DNA from 2 places in the Lactobacillus gallinarum genome. Region 2 is predicted to be linked to the other one. Evidence: riboswitches for the same ligand, from Rfam matches in the RefSeq annotation. Region 2 holds a riboswitch; the other holds the start of a gene.
What was found. A riboswitch is a leader RNA that binds a small molecule or an ion and turns the genes downstream of it on or off. The one in region 2 is predicted to bind lysine.
Positions count from the first base shown of each region.

Region 1: it holds a riboswitch for lysine, as region 2 does, so the genes downstream of both, B5E95_RS06265 (ABC transporter substrate-binding protein/permease) here and lysA (diaminopimelate decarboxylase) in region 2, are expected to answer to the same signal.

Region 1 covers NZ_NFKZ01000015.1:5,731-17,822, reverse strand. The annotation lists gene B5E95_RS06295 (glycosyltransferase family 2 protein) at 1-728, shown strand, start outside; gene B5E95_RS06290 (family 8 glycosyl hydrolase) at 738-1,871, shown strand; gene B5E95_RS06285 (YfbR-like 5'-deoxynucleotidase) at 2,070-2,714, shown strand; gene B5E95_RS06280 (HNH endonuclease) at 2,715-3,629, shown strand; gene B5E95_RS06275 (DUF805 domain-containing protein) at 3,728-4,660, opposite strand; gene B5E95_RS06270 (amino acid ABC transporter ATP-binding protein) at 4,741-5,496, opposite strand; gene B5E95_RS06265 (ABC transporter substrate-binding protein/permease) at 5,496-7,109, opposite strand; lysine riboswitch at 7,215-7,388, opposite strand; gene B5E95_RS06260 (DNA-3-methyladenine glycosylase) at 7,437-8,069, opposite strand; gene B5E95_RS06255 (DUF488 domain-containing protein) at 8,139-8,501, shown strand; gene B5E95_RS06250 (TerC family protein) at 8,539-9,327, opposite strand; gene B5E95_RS06245 (methylated-DNA--[protein]-cysteine S-methyltransferase) at 9,314-9,832, opposite strand; gene B5E95_RS06240 (NAD-dependent protein deacylase) at 9,882-10,586, opposite strand; gene B5E95_RS06235 (hypothetical protein) at 10,678-11,157, shown strand; gene cls (cardiolipin synthase) at 11,152-12,092, opposite strand, start outside.
Region 2 covers NZ_NFKZ01000006.1:62,468-74,559, reverse strand. The annotation lists gene B5E95_RS03970 (ribonuclease J) at 1-134, shown strand, start outside; gene B5E95_RS03965 (tetratricopeptide repeat protein) at 137-970, shown strand; gene tuf (elongation factor Tu) at 1,160-2,350, shown strand; gene tig (trigger factor) at 2,495-3,826, shown strand; gene clpX (ATP-dependent Clp protease ATP-binding subunit ClpX) at 3,957-5,231, shown strand; gene yihA (ribosome biogenesis GTP-binding protein YihA/YsxC) at 5,221-5,811, shown strand; gene yjeM (glutamate/gamma-aminobutyrate family transporter YjeM) at 5,935-7,443, shown strand; gene dapF (diaminopimelate epimerase) at 7,486-8,490, opposite strand; gene B5E95_RS03930 (aspartate kinase) at 8,483-9,856, opposite strand; lysine riboswitch at 10,061-10,233, shown strand; gene lysA (diaminopimelate decarboxylase) at 10,327-11,643, shown strand; gene dapD (2,3,4,5-tetrahydropyridine-2,6-dicarboxylate N-acetyltransferase) at 11,663-12,092, shown strand, end outside.

The DNA of each region.
Region 1 (12,092 bases), on a different contig from region 2:
CGCAGCGAATTCAACACTGCGGTATTTGGCAATTATTCAAAATTGGCCGAATTCCAGGTACTAATTTCATTATTAATAAAGAATATGTAGAATCAATCGGTGGCTGGCGTAATGGTGCCTTGACCGAAGATACCGATATTTCCTTTAAGATTATGGGCTCAGGCAAATTGATTGCACTGGCTTATAACTCTGAAGCTTTCCAGCAAGAACCAGAAAGATTGAAGGACTATTACTTCCAGCGTTTGCGCTGGGCTAAAGGCAACTACGAAGTGGTCATCAACAACTTCAAGCACTTGTTTGATCGAAGCAATTGGCGCGTAAAACTAGAAACGTTTTATTACTCATGTACTTTCTTCTGGTTTAATGCCGCAATTATTTTGTCTGACATTATTTTCTTAGCCAATGTGATTGCAATGATCGTCCATATTTGGCAGCCAGGAGTGCAATTGCCATTCACAATTACTTCAAGCAACATCTTGCTGGCACAGATTTTGTTGCTTAATTGGCTACTGATGATTTTGCTTTATATTTTGCAAATTTATGCGGCCATGTGTACGCAGTTTGGCCAGGCAACTACTGGGCAAATTTGGCTAGCCTTGGCCTCATATTTCTCATATTCGCAATTGTTTATCGTAGTTTCCGTTCATGCAGTATGTTCAGTTACGGCCGATAGATTGTTCCACCGTGATAGTACTAAGTGGGTTAAGACGAAGAGATTTGCCGATTAAGGAAGAAAAATGAAGAGACTAAATCATAATCATCATTTATCCCTGTATTTTATAGTTATTATCGCTATTTTTTCAGGGATTATGGCATATGTACGATTGCAAAACGGTAGCCAATTGCGCCACAATTTTTATAGACAATGGCACGAAGATTACGTTGTTAAAGTTAATAAACAAGAGAGTTTTATTGATACGACGCCAAAAACAAAAACCAGAACCGCGCTATCTGAAGGGCAAGGCTACGGCATGTATATTGCTGTTTTGTCTGCTAAAAGAAAGTGGAGCAAGAAAGAATATTTTGATCAACTGAATAATTTTTATCTCAAGCACCGCGAAACGATTAATAAAGACAAGACAGCATTAATGTCTTGGCGTGCCGTTGAAAATAATGGTCACTGGACGATTAATAAAAATAGTGCCACAGACGGTGACTTATTTATTGCCCAGGCATTATTACTAGCCAGCAAGCAGTGGCATGATGATAAGTATCAAAAAGAAGCGCATGCCATTTTGCAAGATATTTTGCGCTATGAGTACAATCCTGATACTGAAACGCTGACTGTCGGAGACTGGGCTGATTCGAAGTCCAGGTACTACAATTTAATGCGGACTTCTGATGTGATGCCGGAATTCTTCGACAACTTTTATCAAGAAACAGATGATAAGCGCTGGCTCGTGATCAAAAATACGATGCTTAAGCGACTTAACCAGCTCAGTCATCAAAATAAAACTGGCTTAGTGCCTGATTTTGCTTGGGTAAGCAAAAATGACGCCAAACCGGTTAAGCCTAAGACTATTTCAACGGAAAATGATGGCTACTATTCTGCTAATGCTTGTCGTGTTCTGATGATGTTGGCGGGATGCAATGATCGCTCAGCACAGAACACTTTAAAGAGGATGCTTAAATTCTTTAGTAAGCAAAACACCATAACAGCAGGCTATACTCTAAAAGGCAAACCATTAAACAAGTACCAGTCTGCCAGCTTCAGTGCACCGATTTTCGATGCCGTATCGTTCAATCGAAATGAAGGCTATGACGATTTGTTCATGTCTCAGCAGTATATTTTTACGCGTCATTTACCGCGAAATAATTATTATGATGCCGCATTGACGACAATGGCTGCTTTAGATGCTGATAAGCTATAAAAAAATCCCACAAAAGTGGGACTTTTTTTATTTTTGTTTTTATTTATTCACTTGTTCTTGCATCCCGGCAAATGCTCGTCGCAAAGCTAGGATACCGACCATTATGGCAGCTATATTTGCATCTTATTTTGATTTTTGATAACATAGTAAAAATTTTTAAACATTTTTAGCAATAAATTTTTAAGAGGAGGACAAAAAATGGGATTAAATGCATACATTCAAGGTTTTAACAGTTTAGAGTCAATCGATCGTGCACCAGGTTACTTCAAGTACCACCACCACTCAGTAGCTGATCACTGCTTCAGAACAGCTGAACTCGCACAAATGATGGGTGATATCGAAGAAGTTCACGGCAATAAGAAGATCAATTGGAAGGCTCTTTACGAAAAGAGTTTGAATCACGATTATACTGAACGTTTCATCGGTGATATTAAGACACCGGTTAAATACGCTACTCCTCAACTTAGAAAGATGATTGGTGACGTTGAAGAAACAATGACCACCAAGTTCATTAAGGATGAGATTCCAGAAGAATTTCAAGAAATTTATACTAAACGTCTCTCAGAAGGCAAAGATGATACTTTAGAGGGTAAAATTTTATCAATCTGTGATAAATTAGATTTGTTATATGAAGCTTATGGAGAAATCGAATTAGGTAATCCGAACCCGGTTTATATGCAAATGTTCAAGGAAAGTCTTGAAACGATCAAGAAGTTCGACGATTTAGTTTGCGTACAATACTTTATTAAGAAAATTTTGCCAGATCTTTTTAAAGGTGATTTCGCGGGAAAGGATAAGATGCAACGAATAGCTTTTAGCATTCTATTGTTAGGGGATGATTAGGTGAAATTTCAATGTAGTTCATGCGGGCTGCGCATGGACTCTTTGCATTTTAAGCAAGAGGGGTTAATGAATCCTAAGTTGACCAGTATTTGCGACATTTGTATCACGCGCAACCTGAATCCGGAAGATTACGCAAATGATGCGGTCGCAACTTTTGCTCAAAGCTTGCTTTACACGTTTGTCGGTGCAAAGAAACAAGATCAATCAGGTTTTATTGTGAAAAATAAAAAGGACCGTAAAAAATACGAGGCCTTTTTACAAGATTATGATGGCAATGAAATCGCCCGCCAACAGATTAAAAGGTCTGATTTGAATTTGGCGGTAATTAAAAGCGAAGATGGCAAGCTTAATTATGTGCCTAACCAAGGCGTAACTTTTGAGCAAAATTTAAAGGGAATGGATTTGGAGATCAATTTCCAGTTAAACGAAGTTGATTTTATTGATCGTGAACGCATTCGGGCCAAGTATAAATACCGTTGTCAATATTGCGGCAGACGTGGCCGCAGCGTAGATCATAAGGATCCTGTTTCTCTTAGTCACAACAACAGCTTAGATAATTTAACTTTAGCTTGTGCGGAATGCAACCGAATTAAGTCGGATATGCCTTATAAGTTGTTTATTCAACTGAATGATCAAATTTCTGAGATCAATAAAAAGCTAGTTAAGTATGAAGATGCGCTAGGTACTTTGAGAGAAGAATTTGAGCATCGTCGGCGCTATTTAGCGGCTCAAGTACACCTTAAGGGTGTGATCAATGATCCTGAGCTAAATGCGATTAGAAAGCAAAATAAGAGCTTACAGGATGCCATTGATAGTTTACAAAGTGATTATGATGATTTGCGTCAAACGCGCAAGACATATTTTGATACGGGCTGGAAATTAGCTCGCATTAAGGAAAATAAGGATATTATTTAAAACGTAAAAAAGCGCTATTTTTTGTAAACTCAATTTAAAATAGAAAATGAGTTTTAAAAAGATCATCCCCATATAGGAATGATCTTTTTAATTTTGATCTATCTAATTCGATCTTCTGGATCAAATAAATATTTGTCCCATTTAACTTCATTTTGGACAGTAGGGTGGAAGAGCAAGAATGCTAGCAACAGTTGACCAACGTAAGGAATTACGCCCAGCCACCACCAACCACCGTTAAAGCCTGCGTCGTGCAGACGACGAACAGTGTGACCTAATTGTGCTAAAAAGGCCCAAATAGCTGCTGCAATAAAGAAAATAATAAAAATGATGAAGATTACACCGATTACCTTGGCATCGCCAGAATCAAATTCAGTAACGCTGAAAGGAGCTAAAAGCATGAAAGTAAGTAGGTAACAAGCAAGTACGCCGATTGTCATGATAACTTGGCTAATTGCAGTACCTACCCAGAATGAGGTTCTAGTAGATCTAGCATCCCACTTGAAGCAGTCAAAGAAGTGTTCCTTCAAGATTTGACCAATAGTTGGTATAGGAACATTACTTTTTGCGCCGCCCTCAGGATAATCTTGATCGCTGAACAAGTACTTGCCCCATTTAACCTTGTGTTGGACAGATGGTTGAAGTGCTAAGTAAAACATAAACATTGTGCCATAACCAGTGAAGGTAGCCCAGTACCAGTAGCCGCTGTAGCCAACGTCATGCAAACGACGGATCATTTGACCAAGGCCAGCTAGAAATACCCAGACATAGATAGCAATCGCAACCACAGCGTCGATTACTCTGATACCTGGATTAAGGCCTTCATTGAAAGCATAGAAGCCAACTACAATAGCTAAAATGGCAATAATGAAGTTGGTTAAGACGCTCCACCAGTAGGACTTACGAGTGGTTCTTGCGCTCCAATCGAAGGGATGCAAGTAGGTTTCGTTTAAAATTTGACCAAAACTTTCTGCGGGTGGTTTTGGTAAATCTTCATCATACGATTTGACGAAGTAATACACTCTTTCATTCATAAATATTCCTCCAATTAATTTTTTATTAATTATAAACTAAAAAAGCAGGGAAGTAATCAAACTTCTCTGCTTTTAAAATTTTAAAAGTCCATTTTTCTGAAGTTACTCAGGAACTTTTGTGTCTTTTCGTTCTTTGGATGATCAAAGATTTGATCAGGTGAACCTTGTTCAGTAATGATACCGTCACTGATGAACAATACACGGTCTGAAATGCTCTTGGCAAAGCCCATTTCGTGGGTAACGATCACCATCGTCAAACCGGTTGTAGCAAGCTTTTGCATAACGTCTAGTACTTCGCCAACCATTTCTGGGTCAAGGGCACTAGTTGGTTCGTCGAACAATAAAACTTCTGGATTCATTGAAATCGCACGGGCAATAGCAACACGCTGTTGTTGACCACCAGATAATTGTTGTGGTTTAGCCTTGATAAATGGATCCATACCAACCTTTTTAAGGTTCTCCATAGCAATCTTACGTGCTTCGTCTTTTGAACGCTTGAGGACCAATTCTTGGCCGATCATGCAGTTTTCCAAAACATTCTTGTTTTCGAATAAGTCGAATTGCTGGAATACCATGCCGACCTTGGATCTAAAGGTATTACGGTTGTAACCAGGTGCCAAAATGTTTTCACCGTGGAAATCGATCTCGCCACCAGTAGGTTCTTCGAGCAAGTTGATGCAGCGAAGGGTAGTAGACTTACCACCACCGGAAGGACCAATGATGGTCACGATCTCGCCTTTGTTGATATCGAAAGAAATGTCCTTCAATACCTTGTGAGCCCCATAGGACTTTTGCATATGCTTTAAACTTAAAATTACTTCGTTTGATTCAGTCATTAATTGTTTGCCTCCGCATCTTTTGGAGTACCAACTTGAACTTGGTTAGCCATCAAGTTGTAGTTCTTTTTACCTTCAAGTTTCTTTTCAATAAAGTTGAAGATTCTGGTAATAGTAAATGTCAAAATTAAGTAGATTGCTGAAATCATTAAGTAAGTTGGGAAGAACTTGAATGATTGACTGGCAATAGTAGTACCAACGAAGAACAATTCAGAAACTGAGATGATACTCAATACTGAAGTATCCTTGATGTTAACGATAAATTCGTTGGTGATTGATGGTAAACAGTTTCTAATAGCTTGAGGCAAGATGATATGCCACATTCTTTGGTTGTGAGTCATACCAAGTGCACTAGCTGCTTCAAATTGTCCTTCTGGAGTAGAAATAATACCACCACGGATAACTTCGGCAAGGTAGGCACCAGTATTGATTGAAACAATGATTAAAGCGGCAATAGTTCTGTTTAAGTTTAAGTGCCAGAATTGAGCAATACCGTAGTAAATTACAGCGGCCTGAACCATCATTGGAGTACCACGGAAAATTTCAACGTAAACTGATAATAACCATTTTACGAAGTTTAAAGCCCAACGCTTACCGCGAGTAGTTGGGGTAGGGATGGTACGAACGATACCAACGAGCAAACCGATAAAGAAACCAACAATAGTACCAACTAAGGCTAAAAGTAAAGTCATACCAATACCGGACATGATCATGCTGCCGTATTGCTTCCAAGTAGTTACTAACCAGTTTTCCTTCTTAGTTTCGTTACCAGCCTTAGGTTGTTCCTTAACGGCTTGTGACATCAATTGTTCACGCTTTTTGTTAGAAATAGTTCTTAAAGTAGCGTTAACTTCGTTAAGTAATTTAGTGTTGCCCTTTTTAACACCAATACTAGTTACGGAATCATCATGATCAACGTGGAAACCAGCCATCTTGTTCAAGTTAACGGCAATGATGTTAGGGTTAACGCTGTGGTAACTTTCGAATTCGATGTCTTCTGCAACATAACCATCGATGGTACCAGAAGCTAAACTTTGACGCATGGCTGAGAAGTCACGCATAGCTGGTTCACGCTTAGCACCCTTTAATTGCTTGATTAAATCGTAGTGCAAAGTACCTTGTTGAGCAGTTAACTTAGCACCCTTAAAATCAGATAATTTCTTAGCATTTGAGTATTTACTTGCTTTATTGGTAATAACAACGAAAGTACTCTTTCTGTATGGCTCTGAAAAGTTGATAGCCTTACGTCTTTCAGCAGTAGGACTCATACCAGCGATGATTAAATCAATTTTGCCGGAAGTTAAAGCAGGTAATAAACCATCCCATTGAGTCTTTTCAACCACAACTTTTTTGTGAAGTCTCTTACCAATAATTTTGGCGATTTGAACGTCATAACCATTTGCATAAGAATTTGAGCCATCAATTGGCACAGCACCGTTTGTCTTCTTAGGTTGAGTCCAATTGTATGGTGGATAGTTAGCTTCCATACCTATTTTTAATACGCTGGAATCTTTTTTAGCAGCTTGAGTCTCGCGGCTGTTAAAGCTGAATCCAATAAATAAACCGATCAGGATTGTTAGTAATGCTGCAATCCATCTAAATCTTGACTTCAATGAAAAACCCTCCAATGTTTTCAACATAAAGCCAATACAATAAAGCGTAAATAAAAACCTCGGTGCTTCATCAGCAACGAGGTCATAATCATCAGTATTAAAACCAAATCTTATAGCGCTCCCTGGGGACTAACCAGGACAGTCTATAGAATATTGTTCTATAGCCCAACAGATCAACACGCGAATGTTAAATCCATTTCGGCGGCAGCCCTAAGATAACCTTCATTGTCTTCGCGGACTCTGAATTATCTTGTGGTTGTCGCAACCTCTATTGCATTGGAATATTATTTAACTATGGAAAGATAATAAAAGAAAAATTAAAATATGTCAAGTCCATCCATTATTTTTAGCATAATTTCTCTTTTTCATATCTGAAACGTAAGGATTTCCAGTTACGTAATAACGTAGTTTTTTATTAGCCCAAATAGGATCAGATTGATTAATACCCACGCGTTTATCTGCAATAATCTCTTGGGCAGGTTTTCTGTGTTTGTCTTCAAGATCAATTATAAATGGAGAATCAGAAAGAAAATGCAAATTCCAATTCTTGTCGTGTATTCCAAAAGCCTGCATCATTTTGGCTGGGCCATTAGTAAGCAAAACGCCGCTTTTGCCGTTTCTGTTTTTAATCATAGTATCAATTCCCCAAACAGGTTCAATTGCTCTGATAAGAATCCCTTGTGGTTCATTTTCTTCTTGACAGGCAACATCAAAAAAGAAATATTGTCTTTGTGCGTAGATATAAATGGTGCCGCCGCGGCGGTAAAGTCCTTCGTTAGCGGGACTGCGATGACCGCCATAAGAGTGGGCTGCACGATCATCTTTGCCCATGTACGCTTCAGCCTCGACAATATAGCCGCCTAATTTTTCTTTTCCCTCATTATAAATAAGAGGTCGTCCAATTAAATCGTGTGTAATTTCATCAGTTGGACGATTAGTAAAGTAAATTGTGTAGTTCATTTAACGCCTTTCTGGTTTAAATTTTTTAATCTTAGTTATAGACTAATCTAAAAGAGAGGATTCTTTCAAATGAGTGAAATAAAATTAGTAAGAATTTATGATCATGAGCAACCTGCTGGCTATAGAATATTAGTTGATCGTATGTGGCCACGAGGAATAAGCAAAGTTAAAGCGGCCCTGGATGAATGGGATAAGCAGATTGGACCGACAAATGATTTAAGAAAATGGTTTAATCATGAGGATGAGAAGTTCCCGGAATTTGAACAAAAGTATATTGCAGAATTAGATGCCAATGATTTTATGCCTGAGTTTATCAAAACTGTACAAGAGAAATTGAAAATAGGTGATGTACTCTTTCTTTATGGGGCTAAAAATAGGGAACATAATCAAGCGGTTGTTTTGAAGAAATATGTAGAAAAGAAATTGAAGTAAATAAAGAAGCTTATCATAACAGATAAGCTTTTTTATTTTAAATATGCTTATGTCCATGACGTTTAACACGCCAGAAGTGGAAAAGAATAGTCAAAGTTAAAATAGTAAAAACAATGATGGCGAAAACCATGTTTGGTAATTCAAAACGAAGAGGTGGAAGTGCTAAAAGTAATTTTAAGGCGATAATCCCAATTAATAGATAAGCCATCGGCTGTAATTCAGGGATGATATCCATTAATTTAATAATTATTTCGGCAACCCCTCTCATGCAGAGAATACCGATCATTCCACCGATTAAAACTACGACAGGATTACTTGAGACAGCTAATGCCGCCAGAACTGAGTCGATAGAAAATACGATATCCATGGATTCAATTGAGATAACCGTTCGCCAGAATAAAGACAAAACGTGTTTCTTCTTTTTCTTTCCTTTATGGTGAGCGGCCTCACGCTCTTCCTTTTCTTTTTCACGTTCAGCGGCTTGTTTAGGGTGACGCTGATCATAGAAAAACTTAAAAGCTAGGTAGAATAAATAAATACTACCAGCTAATTTAATTTCCCAAAAATGAATTAAATATGTTCCAATTCCGATAACAATAAAGCGGAAAAGGTAGGCACCCCATAAACCATATAATAATGATTTTTCCTTTTCTGCTTTTGTAGGCAACACTTGCGTTTGTGCTGCTAAAACTACGGCATTGTCAACGGAAAGCAAACATTCCATTAAAATCAGGGTTAGGATAATCATCCAATCTTTACCACTGGTTAAAACATGAGCCCAGTTGCCTAGGTCAAAAAATGGGGCATACATTTTAAAGATTGCCATGCATATGACTCTTTTCTAAATCAATTAACCTAACTTTTTCTTTTTGTCCTAGACGATAAGTTCCCACTTGATTATTGGAGAGAATAACTCTGTGGTCTGGAATAAAAATCAAAACAGGATTTAACGCTACCGCATGTGCTACTGCGCGTGCAGAAGTAGCGTTAGGTAATGATGTTGCAATATCACCGTAACTGGCTGTAAAACCATATGGAAGATTTTGCACAACTTGTAATGTTTTTCTTTGGAATTCAGTGCCAAATTCAGAAATATCAATCGGAACATCAAACTTTTTTCTTGTTCCAGCGAAATATTCTTTTAATTGTTCAATATATGGAGCTAATTTTTTAGGATCATGTACAAGCATTCGGTGAGGATAAAAGCTAAAAATGGGAGAAACGCTTTTGTCACCTTTGAGCCCTACGTAAGTCAAACCAAATATGGAAGCTGTTAAAAAGTAAGTCCATGGTTTGATCGTCACATAATCATAATAAAAAACCTCTGCCATATTTTCACCACCTACATAAATTTTCACTTTGAAAATATTAAATGTTATATTAATTCAATATTTTAAATACATCAAGAGCGTCACCAATAATTTGTTTAATTCCTGATGCAGGAATCTTAGTTTTGTTAATGGAAAAAATCTTTGCTTTCTCATTGCGATAGGCCAAAAGTTGAGCAAATGGATAAACTACAAAACTTGTCCCACAAATAATAACTAAATCAGATTTTTGCATAATTTCAACGGATTTAGTTAAAGTTTCAGGCTTAATTGATTCACCATATAGTACTATGTCTGGTCGAATAATGCCACCGCAATTTTGATGGATGTAATTTTGAGAATATTTTTCGTAAAAAATTGAATGGTGACATTTAGTACAATATATATTATATAGATTTCCATGAAACTCTGTCACGTGTTTATTTCCGGCTTTCGTATCCAAACAATCAATATTTTGGGTAATAAGATCACCTTTTTGATTGCAAATTTGAGCGATTTTTTGGTGGATTAGGTTGGGTTTAGCGTCTGGGAAATACATATTATTCATTACAAATTGGTAGAAAAATTCTGGACGGTTGTAAAGAGTGCTTTCACTAAGAATATTTTCCGGACTTTCTTGCACGCCGTTATAAATCCCATTTTTTGAACGATAATCAGGAATGCCTGAATGAGTTGAGACACCTGCGCCGGTTAAGAAAACGATGTGGCTTGCTTTATCAATTTCTTGTTGCAGTTCTATTAAATCAGATTTTTTCATAGTTTATGCCTCTGTTCTATAATCTGTTTGTTTAATTATGAATCCTGTCTTTGTTATAATTAAAAGAAATAAATTTTTTGAGGGGATTTTTATGGCTTATATGTCTTATTTTTACATTGTAGTTAATATATTGATGCTAGCTTATGCTTGCTACAGTTGGTATTGGCAAGCTAAAGTAGAATTTCGTGGACACTATCGTATCTCCTCAATCGTTTGGGCAATTATTTTTATTTGGTTAGGTTTTACCTGGAACTACATTGAAAAAGGTGATCCAGGTTTAAACGTATTTTTAGCCTTATTCTTGTTAATTAGCATAGTTGATGGCTTTTCAGGTTTTAGTCCTAAAAAAATGGTGGTTTCAGGTTACTTTAAGCGAACGGTTAAGTACGATGAAATCTCTAGTGTCACATTAATTAATGTCCCTAATCCTAAAAAGCCATTAGTAATGGCCATTTTTAGAACTAACAATAATAAGGCATATATGATGCGGTTTCGGATTCAAGTTAACGAAGTTATTGCCGCATTGCAAAAATATATAGGTAAAAATATTCCCGTTGAAATCCAATCATAAGATTGGGGAAAGCATCCGTGAAAAACTTTGCAAGGTTCGTAATATACGACCTTGCTTTTTTATTTCCTCGTGAGTAAGCAAGTGAGATTTTTTCATATCTGCTTCAAAAACTTCGATCATTTTTTTAGTAAATTTTTTATCATAGAAAATGGCATTGTCTTCAAAGTTAAGATCATATGAACGATAATCTTGATTCATCGAACCAACGGTAGAAAAATAATCATCGATGATAGTAGTCTTGGCATGTAAGAAGCCGTCTTCATAAATATAAATTTTTACGCCGCAGCGTGTAAGCTCATTGGCATACCATTGAGAAGCCCGGTAAATAAAAGGGTGATCGGGCTTGCACGGGATCATGATTCTCACATCGACACCAGACATAGCGATAGTTTGCCATGTGGCAAAGACGGCATCGTCAGGAATTAAGTAAGGTGTTTGAACCCATAATCTTTTTCTCGCTAGCTGCATTAAGCGCATCATACCGTTACGCATATAGGGAATATAACGGTCAGGGCCATCAGAAATGATCTGTGTAGCAACATCTCCGCGATGGATCTTTTTTTCATCAAGATCAGGGAAAAGCGTATCGTTAAAGCGAATAATTTGTTCAGGACGTTTGATTGAAGCGTTCCAGTCCATCACGAATCGCTCTTGCAATAACAAAGAAGCAGAGCCGACGATGCGCACCTGACTATCACGCCAATGACCAAATTTCTTTTTCCTTCCTAAGTATTGATCACCGATATTGAAGCCACCAGTCCAGGAAATACGCCCATCGATTACAACAATCTTACGGTGCAAATGATAGTTAATTCGATATCTAGTGATCATATTTCTGGAAGTAATAAAAGGCAAAACCTCTCCGCCGGCTTTGCGTAATTGATCAAACCAGGCCTTGGTTGCACCCATTGATCCCCAGGCATCATAGATAACTC
Region 2 (12,092 bases):
TTTTGCCAGTTGTGATGGAAGTAAACCAAAACCGTCATCGTGCTATGCAAAAGCGTAATGAAAAAAAGCAAGAAAATAACAAATCACATTCATCAAACAATAAAACAAGAAATAATAAAGAAAAGAAAGAATAATTATGACATCAGTAAGTCAAAAGAATTTATTGAAACTTGCTGAAGAAAATAAGCACAAGGGAGATCTTGCTGCGGCAATTCAAAATTTAGAAGAAGCATTGCGAGGAGAGCGTTCATTAGATGTGATCTTGGAGCTTTGTGATCTCTATTGTGCAAATAAACAAGAAGATCAGGCCTATGCTTTAATTAAAGAAGAGCCTGATCTTTTTTCTAATAAGCAAGTATATCGGATGTATTGTAAAGTTTTAAAGGAAAATAACTTTTTAATAGAAGCTTTACAGTTAAAAGAAATTACAGGGTTCGAATTACCTTTTAAGGTGCAGCCTGTTTCTGAAGAAAAGCAACAGCAAATTATGCAGTCCTTTAAGGCAAAAAAGCAGGTTAACCAAATGGATTATGAAAGCTTGCATAAATTAAATTTGGTTAATTTTACAACTTTTGCTCAAAGTATTTTATTAGAACCTATTTCAGAATTCGCTGTGCGCTTATCTCTTTGTGAAGATCTTATTAGACTAAAGTTGAAAGATAAATTTAAAGTGTGGGTTTTGGATGATTTAACCGAATTTATTCCTGCAGATACTTTGCTTTTAGAAAAAGCCCCTAAATACAAAGAGATAATTTCAGCTATTGGGGCTAAATTTAGTCATAATCCTAGTCAATTACCGCTTATGATTGGTGAAACCAATTTAGTATTAGGTAGTTTGTACCCTAAGCTAGATGATTATGTAGATGAACCTGATAGTTTTGCTAGCGATTTGGTAGCTTATTTGCAACAAAGAAATGGCAGAACTCATCAAGATTTATTTGAAAAAATTTATCGAAAATTTACAAATTAAAAAATAGGTAAAAAAGGTTTACATTTTCAAAGTATTTAGTATAATTAGCAAAGGATATTTTCGTTAGGCAATTTAGCTTAAGCTTTTTTACTAGGCAATTGCCGAAGAAAGTAGTACAATATTCAACAGAGAATTATCCGTTAACTTATCTCAACGGACTTCTTGCAAATTTACAGGAGGGTCATTTTAATGGCAGAAAAAGAACATTACGTTAGAACTAAGCCACACGTAAACATTGGTACTATCGGTCACGTTGACCACGGTAAGACCACTTTAACTGCGGCTATTACTACTGTTTTAGCCGACAAGGGTTTGGCTAAGGCTGAAGATTACTCACAAATCGATGCTGCACCAGAAGAAAAGGAACGTGGTATCACTATTAACACCGCCCACGTAGAATACGAAACTGAAAATCGTCACTACGCTCACATGGACGCTCCAGGCCACGCCGACTACATCAAGAACATGATTACCGGTGCTGCACAAATGGATGGTGCTATCTTAGTTGTTGCTGCAACTGATGGTCCTATGCCACAAACTCGTGAACACATTTTGCTTGCTCGTCAAGTTGGTGTTAACTACATCGTAGTATTCTTAAACAAGTGCGATTTGGTTGACGACCCAGAATTGATCGACTTGGTTGAAATGGAAGTTCGTGACTTGTTAACTGAATACGATTACCCTGGTGACGATATTCCAGTTGTTCGTGGTTCAGCTTTGAAGGCTTTACAAGGCGACAAGGAAGCTCAAGAACAAATTCTTAAGTTGATGGACGTCGTTGATGAATACATCCCAACTCCAGAACGTCAAACTGACAAGCCATTCTTAATGCCAGTTGAAGACGTATTCACTATCACTGGTCGTGGTACTGTTGCTTCAGGTCGTATCGACCGTGGTACTGTTAAGGTCGGCGATGAAGTCGAAATCGTTGGTTTGGTAGACAAGGTTCTTAAGTCAGTTGTTACTGGTTTGGAAATGTTCCACAAGACTTTGGACTTAGGTGAAGCCGGCGATAACGTTGGTGTATTGCTTCGTGGTATTGACCGTGACCAAGTTGTTCGTGGTCAAGTATTGGCTGCTCCAGGCTCAATCCAAACCCACAAGGAATTCAAGGCTCAAGTTTATGTCTTGAAGAAAGAAGAAGGTGGACGTCACACTCCATTCTTCTCAGACTACCGTCCACAATTCTACTTCCACACCACTGATATTACTGGTGAAATTGAATTGCCAGAAGGTACTGAAATGGTTATGCCTGGTGATAACACTGAATTCACTGTTACTTTGATTAAGCCAGCTGCCATCGAAAAGGGTACTAAGTTCACCATCCGTGAAGGTGGTCGTACCGTTGGTGCCGGTCAGGTTACTGAAATCCTTGACTAATTTCTAACGATATAGCAAAAAAGATGCACTTCTTCACAGGAGCGCATCTTTTTTCTTTTAGATTTGTTTTTTGTGCCAGTTTAAGGTAAGATAACTTAGTATGCAAGAAGCAAACTCAAACTTGACATTGGAGGTATTTTATTAATGTCTGTAAAATGGGAAAAGACCGGTAAAACAACCGGTGAACTTACTTTTGATATTTCAAAAGATGAAATTAAATTAGGTTTGGATCAAGCTTTTAGAAGAGTTAAGAAAAACTTACGTGTTCCTGGTTTTAGAAAGGGTCACGTTTCTCGTGTTATTTTTGATCAATACTATGGTGAAGAAGCATTATATGAAGATGCTTTAAACATTGTATTGCCAAATGCATATTCTGCTGCTGTTAAGGAAGCAGGTATTGCTGCAGTTGGTCAACCACAAATTGTTCCAGTATCAATGGACAAAGATAAAGACTGGACTATGAAGGCTACTGTTACTGTAGAACCAGAAGTTAAGTTAGGCGACTACAAGGGTATCGAAGTTCCAAAGCAAAATACTCGTGTATACCAAAAAGACGTTGATGCTGAACTTGATAAGCGCCGTGAACAAAATGCTGAACTTGTACTTAAGAAGGGTAAGTCAGCTAAGGGCGACACTGTAACCATCGATTACAAGGGTACTATTGATGGCAAGGAATTTGAAGGCGGCTCAGCTGAAAACTACTCACTTGAATTAGGTTCAGGCGCATTCATTCCTGGCTTTGAAGATCAACTTATCGGTCACGAAGCAGGCGACGATGTTGATGTTGTTGTAACCTTCCCTAAGGATTACGGTGCAAAGGATTTAGCAGGTAAAGAAGCACACTTTGCAACTAAGATTCACGAAGTTAAGTCAAAGCAACTTCCTAAGTTAGACGACGAGTTTGCTAAGGATGTTGATGATTCAGTAGATACTCTTGATGAATTAAAAGACAAGATCAAGAAGCAATTGAAGGATCAAAAGGAACAAGCTGCAAACGATGCTATTCAAGAAGCAGCTATTGAAGGTGCAGTAAAGAACGCTACTGTTGATGAAATTCCTGATGCAATGATTCAAGACGACGTTGATACTCAATTGAACCAATACTTAGGTAACATGCAACGTCAAGGTATTGATCCACAAACTTACTACAAGTTGACCAATACTAATGAACAACAATTACGTTCACAATTTGCTAAGAACGCTGCTGAAAGAGTTAAGACTAACTTAGTTCTTGAAGCTATTGTTGAAAAAGAAGGCCTTAAGGCAACCAAGGAAGAAATTGATAAGGAAATCAAGGACCTTGCTGCTGAATACAACATGGATGAAAAGACTGTACGTAACACTTTGTCAGACGACATGTTAAGTCACGACATCACTGTACGTAAGGCTATGGATCTTGTTACTGATAATGCTAAGCAAGTTGCTAAGGCAAAGCTTGAAGCAAAAGAAGCAGAAGACAAGAAGGAAAGTAAGTAATAAATAAATTATTACTGATTTCTCATTAAAAAGCGGCTTTAGGCCGCTTTTTTTGATATTTAAGCTTAATATTTATCAAAATATGTTAATTTATGATAATCTATTTTGGTAGGTATAGGGAGGAAATATAATGGCAAATCAGTTTACAGATCAAGAAGAGATTAAATGTTCTTTTTGTGGTAAAACTCAAGACCAAGTCAAAAAAATGATCGCTGGTAATGGCGTTTATATTTGCAATGAATGCGTTGACTTATCTAAAAAAATCATTGATGATGAATTACGTGCAGATTCTGTTAAAACTGCAAGTCAATTACCAAAACCAATGGAAATTAAAAAACAACTTGATCAATACGTAATTGGCCAAAATCGTGCTAAAAAGGTATTATCTGTTGCTGTTTATAATCATTACAAGAGAATCAGTCAAATGGATGTTGATTCTTCTACAGAATTACAGAAGTCTAATATTGCAATGATTGGTCCTACTGGATCAGGTAAGACTTATTTAGCTCAAACTTTAGCTCGAATCTTAAATGTACCTTTTGCAATTGCAGATGCAACCACATTAACCGAGGCTGGTTATGTTGGGGAAGATGTAGAAAATATCTTGCTAAAATTATTGCAAAATGCAGATTACGATTTGGAACGTGCTCAACGCGGCATTATTTATATCGATGAAATTGACAAAATTTCTAAGAAATCTGAGAATGTTTCAATTACTCGTGATGTTTCAGGTGAAGGTGTACAACAATCATTACTGAAGATCTTAGAAGGTACTATTGCTTCAGTTCCGCCTCAAGGTGGTCGTAAGCACCCACAACAGGAAATGATCAAGATGGACACCACTAACATTCTGTTTATTGTTGGTGGGGCTTTTGATGGTATTGAACAAATCGTTAAGAATAGATTAGGTAAAAAGACGATTGGTTTCGGTGCTGAAAATGAAGTTGATAAAATTGATGCAGATGATTGGACTCGTCATTTAACTACAGCAGATTTAGTTAAATTTGGAATGATTCCTGAATTTATTGGTAGAATTCCAATTATCACAACTTTAGATAAGCTTAACAGTGAAGATTTGGTAAGAGTATTAACTGAACCAAAGAATGCTTTGGTTAAGCAATATAAGAAGCTACTTTCACTTGATGGTGTTGACCTTAAGTTTACTGATGGTGCGCTTAAAGCAATTGCTGATTTGGCAATTCAAAGAAATATGGGGGCACGTGGTTTAAGAACTATAATTGAAAATTCAATTATGGATATCATGTACAAGACTCCAAGTGAAAAAGACATTGAAGCCGTTGAGGTAACCAAAGATGTAATTACGCGTCATGCTGAACCTAAGGTTATTCGTAAAAAGGATAAAAAAGAAAGTAGTAAAGCACAGGTAGGCGCTAATGATAATTAAAAGTAGTAGTTATGCTGTCAGTGCAGTTAGAGAAGATCAATATCCTAAGGATGATTTGCCTGAGATTGCATTATCAGGCCGCTCAAACGTTGGAAAGTCAAGTCTGATTAACACTCTACTTAATCGAAAAAACTTGGCTAGAACCTCTTCACAGCCTGGTAAAACGCAAACCTTGAATTTCTATCTAGTAAATGATGAGTTTTATCTTGTAGACGTACCAGGGTATGGTTATGCAAGAGTTTCGCAAAAGAAACGCCAAGAATTTGGTGAGATGATTCAAGATTACTTGGAAACAAGACCCAACTTAAAGGGATTAGTAATTTTAATTGATTCGCGTCATGAACCAACTAAAGATGATATTGCAATGTATAATTATGCTCAATATCTGAATTTACCTATTTTAGTTGTATGTACGAAGATTGATAAAATAAAAAGGAGCCAAGTAAATAAAGTAATGTCCCGTTTGAAAAAGAACATAGATCTTAATTATGATCATGTAACGGTTTTGACATTCAGTTCCGTAACTAAATTGCATGTTGCAGAACTGGGCAACTGGATTGAAGAAAAAATTAGTAAATAAAGAATGAGAAAGCTGTTAACTGAGGTTAGCAGCTTTTTCTTATGAGATGATTATTAGAATAAATTTACTTAAAAGAAAGGGTGCTAAAATTGAAAGTGTAGTAAAGAAAGTAGAGGCTTCATCTTGGATGATAATAAAACACAGAAAAAGACATTAACTACTTTAAGCCTGGTTTTAATGATCATAACTACGGTTTATGGTTTCGGTAATGTCTCGGTTTCATACCGGCAAATGACTTATGCCGGAATTATTTGGTTTATTTTAGCCGGAATTTGTTTTTTCTTTCCAGCTGGATTAATGATGGCAGAATATGGTTCAGCCTTTCACGATGCAAAAGGTGGAATTTACTCCTGGCTTGCGGGCTCTATTGGCGAAAAATGGGCCTTTATCGGGACTTTTGTTTGGCTGGCTAACTGGGTACTTTGGCTAGTATCTAGTGCCTCAAGACTCTGGATTTCGATTTCAGCGCTAATTTTTGGTAAAGATACAACTCAGAGTTGGAATTTATTTGATTTACATGGAACACAGCTAATAGGTGTATTGGCAATTCTATTCATGATTGTATCTACATACTTGTCTTCAAGAGGGATGACTGGAATTAAGATCATGTCCTCAATTGGTGGCTGGTTTATGATCGGGATGAACTTGATTTTTATCTTATCTAGTTTGTTAGTCATCATTATGAATCATGGACAATTAGCACAGCCAATCACTGGTTGGCAGAGTTTTATTATTTCACCTAATAAGGATTTCCAAACTCCAATTACTATTATTTCCTTTGTTGTCTATGCAGTATTTGCATATGGTGGTATGGAGACCGTAGGTGGGGTAATTGACAGTATGAAGCATCCCGAAAAAGATTTCCCTAAGGGCTTAATTATCGGTAGTTTGTTTACGATTATTTCTTATGTTTTAATGATCTTTATGACCGGTTTTTCGGTTAATTATCAAAAGGATATCGTTCAAACCGGTGCTAACACAGGTAATATTACTTATGTGGTTTACGGGACTTTGGGTAAAGCGTTCGGTACCGCCTTACATTTGGATCCGCAGACTAGTTTAATGATTGGTAAAATCTTTACGAGAGCAATTGCCTTATCAGGATTAATGGGAATGATGGGTGCTTTCTTCGTATTACTATATTCACCCGTTAAGTCCTTTATCATGGGGTCTGATCCACGTCTTTGGCCGAAGGCTGCAACTAAATTAAACAAACATGGCATTCCTGCTAATGCAATGTGGGCTCAAACTGTTTTCGTCTGCTTGTTAATTGCGGTCGTTTCCTTCGGTGGTAGTGCAGCTACAAGCTTTTATCAAATTTTGACCGATATGGGTAATGTTGCTGCAACTGCACCATATATCTTTTTGATAGGTGCATTTCCATTTTTCTTAAAGAAAGATTATTCGCGTAAATTTAGAGTATTTACGAATTATAAATGGACAGTAGCGCTGGTAGTATTTGTTGAAATAATTGTTTGCACGGGTATTATATTTACAGTTTTACAACCAATTTTGGAACACAGATATGCGACAGCTTTCTGGACTGGATTTGGACCTATTTTCTTTGGTTTAATAGCTTATATTTTTTATCGTACTTCAAAGAAAAAACATGGTTTAACCGATTTAAATTAAATACAAAAAAGACTTGCTTTAAAAAAAAGCAAGTCTTTTTGATTACGCTAAAGTTGTAATGTCGTTGAATTTAGGTAAATTATCGACAAATCTTTCATAGGCGGTTTGCTCATTAGTTTCAGTAATTTGTGCATTAGCAAAGTTCCTATTTCTTAAATCCTCTTCAGCAATAGAAATTTGATGAGTAAAGGTCGCATTTCCAATGAGTTCAATCCAGTAATTATTGTCTTCATAGTGAACAATGGTTTTTACCATGCCACCTGGATTGTAAACGTTGATTGGTGTGTCAAATTCTGCCATTTCTGGTTTGGTTAAACAAAATGCTAATGAGGTAGCAGACATTCCAGTTCCACAAGCATTGGTAAAGCCAACACCGCGTTCATAAGTCCTCACAAATAAGCGATTCTTATCAAGGATTTGAGCAAAATTAACATTAACACCATCAGTGAAGTAAGGATTCTCACTATTGAGTCGCTTACCGACGATTCCTAGGATAGGACCTGTTATTTGTTTTTGATTAACAAAGCTAATTAAATGGGGATTCGGCACGGCAATAGAAGAAAAACGTAAACCGGGATAAAGTTCAGGGGCAAAATCATCTATTAGACGATCATGTCCTAAATTATCAAATGGCAAGGCTTCTTTATTGAAATGGACAGGCGAAATTTCAACTGCAAAGGCAGGAACGCTTGGGGCAAAGTCATCGTCTTTTCTAACGCGGAGACTAGCATTCATTGTATCAACCAAGAAATTAGTTTTTTGGTACTTTTCACTTAAATAACGAGCGACAGTTCTAAGCCCGTTGCCACACATTGAAGCTTCACTACCGTCGGCGTTGATAACACGCATTTGGGCCAAAGCATTTTCTCTGACTGGCTTATTGACTACTAATACACCGTCTGCACCGTCAAGAAGACCAGTTTGTGAATCTGTAAGCTTAATAGTTAATTCTTTTAGTTCAGAATCAGACAATTCTTGCTTCAATTCGGTTTGATCAAGGATAAAGAAATGATTTTGTGACCCATGTACTTTTAATAACTTAACCATGATTTTCTCCCTTCGTAAAAAATTGTTGATAGATAATTTTAACTGCTTCGTCTGCCTTTTCCTTCTTGGTTCCGATCATCATTGAGATTTGGGATGCACCTTGGTTGATCATGCGAGGTGAAATATCGTGATCACCTAAAGAATCTAAAATTTGGCGACTAACAACATGATATTTCTTCATTCCTTCACCAACGACCATGATAATGGCATAATCGTCAATCCATTCAAGTTGATCTGGATTGATTGTTGCTTGAATTTCATTACAAATTTGATCAATTAGCTGATCATTTAGGAAATCATTGTTAAAAATAATTGTGATGTCATCAATACCAGAAGGCATGTGTTCGTATGGCACATTGTGCTTGTACAAGATTTGTAGGATACGTAAAGTAAAACCAGCTTCTTTGTTTAGCAAATATTTATGCAAATAAAGAGCTGAGAATTGTTTTTGGCTGGTTACACCAGTAATAACATTATCTGGTACAAAGTCCTTGTCTGGAACGATGATAGTACCAGGTTGATCAGGCTCATGAGTATTTTTTACGTTGATAGGAATTTGGCCTTGAATAGCGGGAATCAAAGCTTCATCGTGAAAAACAGAGAAGCCCGCATAAGATAGTTCTCGCATCTCGCGATAAGTCATTTTCCTAATGGATTGTGGATTATCTACAATATGCGGATTAGCTGCAAAAATTCCGTTAACATCTGTAAAGTTTTCATACATATCTGCATGAAATCCGCGAGCTAGAATCGCCCCAGTAATATCGGATCCACCACGTGAAAATGTGGCAATATTACCTGATGGGGTGATACCGAAAAATCCAGGGAAAATAACCCGTTCATCAGGTTCTATTTTTACTTGGTCAAGATTGAGATAACTTTCCGGATTGACCAATGCATCGTTAGGTTCGCCTGTAACGATTAAACCCGCTTCTGTTGGATCAAGAAAGCGACTTTTAACACCTTGATGTTGCAATATCATGGCAATTAAACGGGCGTTAAGACGCTCGCCGTGAGCTTTAAAAGCGGCCATTAAGTAGCTCGAATTAGGATAATTTCTGCTAGGTAAAGCTAAAAGAATATCTTTGATAACCTTAAGTTCTTCGTCAGCTACACCAAAGAAATGCCCGATTTCTTGATAACGCATAAAAATGGTTTGGACGATTTCATCAGTATTTTCACTCTTAAGTGTCATATTGGCGTACTTGATTAAAAGATCTGTGATTTTGATGTCGTCATCGTTTCTTTTACCTGGCGCAGAAACTACGATTACGCGTCTTTCAGGATCACTTAAAATAATATTTAATGCTTGTTCTACATTTTGTCCGTTAGCTAAAGAGCTACCACCAAACTTAACTACTTTCATAACATAATCCCCTTAAAGTGAAATTTCATAATTCGTTAATTTAAAAATGGATCCAAACTAAATTAATTTGAATTTTAGCATTATTTTTTAATCTTGCAACAAAAAGTTGAAAATACTGGCCTTGAATAGAAAAGCATATATAGTATAAATTAAAAATCAATAAAAAAGTATTGACTAAAATTTAATAAAAATGTAGACTACATGTAAATCGAAGAGGCGCAACTGACATAAGTAGCAATTACGAGTTAGGCAAAACGAAGACTAATTGCGAAAGGGGAGGTTGCCGAAGCTTAAACCAGGCTAAAGGGATAAGCTGGGTCGTGATTGAATAAATTACGGACTGTCGCGGACAAAATTCGCGGAGCGCTATCGACCATTAGATTAAGTGAAGACTAATCCATTGTTTGTTTAGCGCAGACAATGGATTTTTTTATTGGGTGCTTCGCATGGATAGAGACTAGGGGCAAGATATGAATTCACAAATTTTAGAAAATCAGATCAATCAAGCAGGACATTTAACTATTGGCGGTGTTGATACAGTTGAATTAGCTAAAAAGTATGGCACACCTCTTGTTGTATACGATGTAGAGCAAATTCGTAATCAAATTAGAGCTTTTAAAAAGGTTTTTGAAGAAGAAAATGTAAAGTATGCCGTCAGTTATGCCAGCAAAGCATTTGCTTGTATAGCGATGTACCAAGTAGCTGCAGCAGAAGGAGCTTACACTGATGTGGTTTCAGATGGAGAGTTATATACAGCCTTGAAAGCACATTTTCCAGTAGAGAAAATCAGTTTTCACGGTAATAATAAGTCCAAGTCAGAACTTGAAATGGCCGTTAAAAATCATGTGGGCAAAATTATTGTTGATAATTTTCATGAAATTAAGTTATTGGATCAGGTTTTACGTGAACAAGATACCAAAATTGATGTCATGTTAAGAATTACGCCAGGCATTTCAGCTCATACACATGAATATGATCAAACAGGTCAGGTCGATAGTAAATTTGGTTTTGACTTAGAATCTGGTCAAGCCGATTTAGCCTTAGAACAAGTTTTAGCTAACTCAAGAATGAATATGATCGGGCTACATGCTCATATTGGATCACAAATTTTTGAATTGAATGGTTTTGAAATGGCTGCTAAAAAATTAATGGAAATTGCTGAAAATTGGCGTAGTCAATATGGTTATACTGCTCAAGTAATTAATGTCGGCGGTGGCTTTGGTATTAAATATACTGCAGAAGATAATCCATTAAAGCCAGAAGAATTTGTTAGGGCAATTGTTAAAACTATCAAAGAAGAAGCTAAGAATGCCTCATTTCCACTTCCAGAAATTGATATTGAACCTGGTCGCTCTATCGTAGGACCAGCCGGTTATAACTTATATACAACAGGGAGTCGCAAAATTGTTCCAGGTCATCGTCCATATGTAACTGTAGATGGTGGTATGGGTGATAATATTCGTCCAGCTCTATATGATGCAAAATATGAAACAGTTTTGGCTACTGATCCTCGAGCTGAATTGACTGAACATGTCAGAATCGCTGGTAAATATTGTGAAAGTGGTGACATCTTAGCTGAAGATCAAGCACTTCCAGCAACTAAATCAGGCTCACTTTTAGCAATGCTTGATACTGGAGCATATGGTTATTCAATGGCTTCAAATTATAACCGCAATGCTCGTCCAGCTGTTGTTTTTGCAGAAAAGGGCAAGGCTCAACTAGTCATTAAACGAGAAAGTCTAGAAGATTTAGTTCATTTAGATCAACCATATAATAATGAAGATTAATTTTTAAAGGGGAAAGATTATGACGAAATTAGATGCAAAAAGTATTATCAATTATATTGGCAATGCTCCTAAAAAAACGCCAGTTAAGGTCTTTATTAAGGGACGACTTGATCAAATTAAGTTTCCAGAAGGAATCGACAATTTCACTGAAGTACATTCCGGAGTGATTTTTGGTGATTGGAAAGATGTTGAACCATTTTTAAAAGAAAATTACAACAAGATTCAAGATTATCGTATTGAGAATAATGCTAGAAATTCAGCTGTGCCTCTGATTGATATGAAGAAATTTGATGCGCGAATTGAGCCAGGTGCTATTATTCGAGATCAGGTAGCTATTGGTAAAAATGCAGTCATCATGATGGGTGCGATTATTAATATCGGTGCTGAAATAGGTGATGATACCATGATTGATATGGGGGTTGTTTTAGGTGGACGTGCAATCGTCGGCA